DNA from 2 places in the Lysinibacillus sp. BNK-21 genome. Region 1 is predicted to be linked to the other one. Evidence: riboswitches for the same ligand, from Rfam matches in the RefSeq annotation. Region 1 holds a riboswitch; the other holds the start of a gene.

What was found. A riboswitch is a leader RNA that binds a small molecule or an ion and turns the genes downstream of it on or off. The one in region 1 is predicted to bind cobalamin.
Region 2: linked by a shared signal. The riboswitch ahead of ACMGGO_RS00990 (hypothetical protein) and the one ahead of ACMGGO_RS11735 (ABC transporter substrate-binding protein) in region 1 are both predicted to bind cobalamin.

Annotation. Positions count from the first base shown of each region.
Region 1 is NZ_JBLQTS010000001.1:2,312,781-2,314,987, forward strand. It holds gene ACMGGO_RS11735 (ABC transporter substrate-binding protein) at 1-924, opposite strand, end outside; cobalamin riboswitch at 1,087-1,274, opposite strand; gene ACMGGO_RS11740 (elongation factor G) at 1,457-2,207, shown strand, end outside.
Region 2 is NZ_JBLQTS010000001.1:188,793-190,999, reverse strand. It holds gene ACMGGO_RS00995 (ABC transporter substrate-binding protein) at 1-704, opposite strand, end outside; gene ACMGGO_RS00990 (hypothetical protein) at 688-1,245, opposite strand; cobalamin riboswitch at 1,403-1,601, opposite strand; gene ACMGGO_RS00985 (glutathione peroxidase) at 1,726-2,207, opposite strand, start outside.

The DNA of each region.
Region 1 (2,207 bases):
CGCTGCTGAAAGTGGCAGGATGACAAAGCGCTCATTTTTGACCGCTTCCATCTCCTTTAAGGCTGGATCATTTTTTAAGAATTGGATCTTTTGGTCTGCCGTTGTTTCACCGTAATCAATCACGACAACTACCTCTGGGTTGCGGTCTACTGCATCTTCCTTCGACACAGTTGTCCAGCCTGATTCCACATCACCAAAGATATTTTGTCCACCCGCGATTGTCACAAGCTCATTCATAAAGTTTTGACCAGCTGTAAATACATCCTTTTCACCGCTATCAAACACAAGAACACGTAATTTTTCGCTATCTTTTGGTAATTTAGCTTGTACTGCCTCTACATCTTTCGTCATTTGCTCAATTAAAGCTTCGCCACGATCCTCAATACGGAAAATCTTCGCGATATTGCGAATATCAGTGAAAATATCCTCTATTGTTGGCTTTGTCATGTTGGAAGCCGTATGTAAATACGTATGGATGCCTAATTCTTCAAGCTCTTCTGGTGTGCCTACACCCTTTTCGCCAAAGCCACTTTTCCAGCCAGCATATAGGAAATCTGCCTCGGCATCGATGACTTGCTCCTTCGTTGGGTATTGATCGGAAAGAACAGGGACCTTATCGTATGCCTCTTGCAGTGGTTCATAGATTTTATCATCTAAGTAAGCTGTCCCTACCATAGAATCCTCTAAACCAAGTGCTAGCATAATTTCTGTCACATGTTGATTTAAGCTAATCGCTTTTGTTGGTGCTTCCGTATATGTTTGAGTTGTGTCATTATTTTTAATGGTTACTGCTGCTGCCGCCTCAGATGGCTCAACCTTTTCACCTTGTGCAGCTGATTCCGTTTTGTCCTTTGCGTTACAAGCCCCTAAAACAGCGACCAAGGCAATGATCATCATCAACCATATACTTTTCCATTTCTTCATGTCCTTTTCTCCTTTGCTGTTAAAATATAGAAAGAAATCAGAGACTTCTTTACTACTAAGGTAGTTGGAAGGGCATAAAAAAACCCTCTTGTCGCCAAGAGAGTAGCATAGTGAAATAACGGTATCATTACCTTCATCACTATCCCCATCCTCGTGGTTCTTAGTCAAAAAATACATACTGGCAGGTATCCTGGCTTAGGTTCATCATCTATACGCCTTCCCATAGTTTCACTACAGTGGCATGCTGTATAGACTCCCCATTTACAGTTGCGGGACAGCATCGGAATTGCACCGATTTCCCTTTTAAGCAAATGACCAATGCCATTTGCACCAATACGTTCTATAATGGTCAATACTATTGATAGACTAGCAGAAGAAAATTTATCGCGCAATCAGTAGTATGACACTAAAAGTATAATCATCATTATATTAGCACTATTTCGACATAAAGACGAACTATTTTACAAGAAATATAGAAGCTAGTATTCTGTTACAATAAAAAGATAGCATTCTATAGAAACGAGGATTTCTTATGTACAAAACGATCGGTGTACTTGCGCACGTGGATGCAGGAAAAACGACCTTCTCTGAGCAAGTGCTTTTTCATACAAATAGTATTCAAGCACGGGGGCGTGTTGATCATCAGGATACCTTTCTTGATCATCATGAGCTAGAGCGCAGACGGGGCATTACGATATTTGCCGAGCAAGGGCGCATGAATATTGGCGATGATACATACACATTGATTGATACGCCAGGGCATGTCGATTTCTCCCCTGAGATGGAGCGTGCCATTCGTGTGATGGATTATGCCATTATTATCATTAGCGCTGTCGAAGGGATACAGGGCCATACAGAAACAGTGTGGCAACTTTTACGTCAATACCATGTCCCTACCTTCTTCTTTATCAACAAAATGGATCGTGAGGGTGCCAATATGGAGGCCGTCATCAGCCAGCTTCGCAAAGATTGCTCTCAGCATGTATTGCTCATCGATGAGCCACTGCGAGCAGACTATGTATCAAATAATATTATGGAATGGCTGGCGGAGCGCGACGAAAAATTGCTTGATGCCTTTCTAAATGAGTCATTGGAGCATGAACAGTGTCTTGCTCAATTAAAGGAAATGATTAAAAATGAAGGTGCCTTCCCTTGCTTTGCTGGCTCGGCCTTAAAGGATGAGGGCATTCAGGAATTTCTTGACCAGCTCCCGCTGTTAACGGCTTCCCATTTTGACAAGGATGCCCCGTTTGAGGGCGAGGTTTTTAAGATTCGTCATGATG
Region 2 (2,207 bases), 2.1 Mb from region 1:
TTCAAGTCAGAAAAAACATTATTAACATTAGCTGTATCTAATATTTCTTGCTGGAAAGTGCTAGAGCCTGCTGTATATATGTCTGGCTTAGGGCTAACCTCTAAATAAACATTTTTCGGCGTTTTGACATCCTTCACCTTCGTTTGTACTTCAGCAATTTTCGCTTTAATCTCTTCGTTTAATTTATTTCCTTTATCAGGAACATCCATCACAGCAGCAATTTGTTCGATATCTCCATAAACATCGTCGAAAGTAGTCGCAGATTGAATAACAAACACTTTAATTCCTGCGTCCTCAAGCGGCTTTAGGGCATCCTTATCACCGATTGTATAAGCAATGACAACATCTGGCTTTAACGCTATAATTCTTTCACTGTTAAAGTTCGTAGTATCAGAGACACGTTCAATTTTTTGTGCTTCCTCTGGGTAAGTATCGTACTCAGTTGCTCCTACAATTTTATCGCCAACACCTAAAGCAAACAAAATTTCAGTATTACTTGGTTGTAAAGATACAACTGTTTTTGGTACTTCATTAAACGCTATTTCCACTCCACGGTCATCTGTCACTTTATAGCTTGTTTTCTCTGCTTGTTGTGTATCTTGCGAAGCATCTTTATTTTTTGTATCTTCAGCAGTGCCACAGCCTGCTAATACCAGTGCAAGTAAGAGCACTGATAGCCATTGGAAATTAAATACTTTTTTCATTGTTATTCTCCTTTTTCTTTTTCATTGGGTAGGATTTACTAATAAACGGTATTTCCGCTATTCCAGCTTGCTGATTCATAAAAACAGCCATGACAAAACATACATTAGCTAATAAACCAAGGTAATCGAAAAGAATAGCTGGAACCTCTCGTTCTTCTGATACTTTGTGTAAAGTACGATATGATTTTTTTGCCTCACTGCGACAAAGATGTAAGGCTGCAGCAGCCTCTGTTCCTTGAGGTAAAACAAAACTTTGAATCTCTTCCTTCACATGGCGAACGTAAAAATCATAACGTTCACTTAACCAAGATAAATCCTCTTCAGTTACTGCTAATTTCCCACGTACTGAGCCATTCACATGATAAGCCATAGGTAACATAAGCAATAAATCCTCAGCAACAACTTGAACATCCTCTTTTTTTACCGCAGCTAATGCAACTCCTAGATGTGTTGTCAGGCTATCTGTTCGAATTTCAAAATCGACCGTTGAAGCTTTCTCACGCATAAATGGATAACAAGAATAACGGGCATCTTTTTTCACTTGCTTCCCCCCTATTTTCTATAATGAAAAATTCTTATTTGAAAGGCATAAAAAAGTCGCTCCTTTTTGCAAAGGAACGACAAAAATAACATAATGAGCCATCAAACTAGACAAAGCCTATGTATTTGCCGTATATCCTCCTAGCTTCCGAGAAGTTTTTATACGTTCAAATAAAGGTCGGTCTCCTGGCTTGTACAGTTCGTCACATGAAACGAATGTGTTATAAAGGACCTTCCCATCTTCTTTGAGACAGTGGTAAATCTTTATAATGGCTGCACTTACAGTTGCGGAAACAGCTCCGGTTTTTCACCGGATTCCCGATTATGCTAATTAGCACCTTTATTCTGCAAGAATATTTCATTTGTAAAGCAGTTTATCATATATGCTTCAGAAAAAATAGCTGTACACAGTTTTAAAATATAGCATTATTTCTATTTGAAGAGAAAACCCTAACAAATTTTTACATTATTAAGAAATTTACTATAATAGTCTTTCAATTGCTTTTTCAATATCGAGCTGTGAATCTGTTGGTTCAAAGCGTGCGACGGTCTTACCATTAGCATCTACTAGAAATTTTGTAAAGTTCCAGCGAATATTACGACCATCTAAAAAGCTTGGGGCAAGTTGAACAATTGCTTCTGCCAACATTTTCTCCTGCATACTTGCCTTCCCAAACTCTCGGTAATCCACTTCATGCTTTAAATAATTAAAGAGTGGATGGGTAGCCTCTCCATTTACCTGTACAAGCTCAAAAATCGGGAATGTGACCCCATAGTTTACCTTGCATAGATGCTTAGTTTCCTCCCCATCTTCAGGATTTTGATGGCCAAATTGATCACAAGGGAATCCAAGAACTACAAAATTCTCTTTTCCATATTTATCATACATTTTCTGTAAGTCTTCAAATTGATATGTAAATCGGCATTGGTTTGCCGTGTTAACAATTAACATTGTTTTTCCAC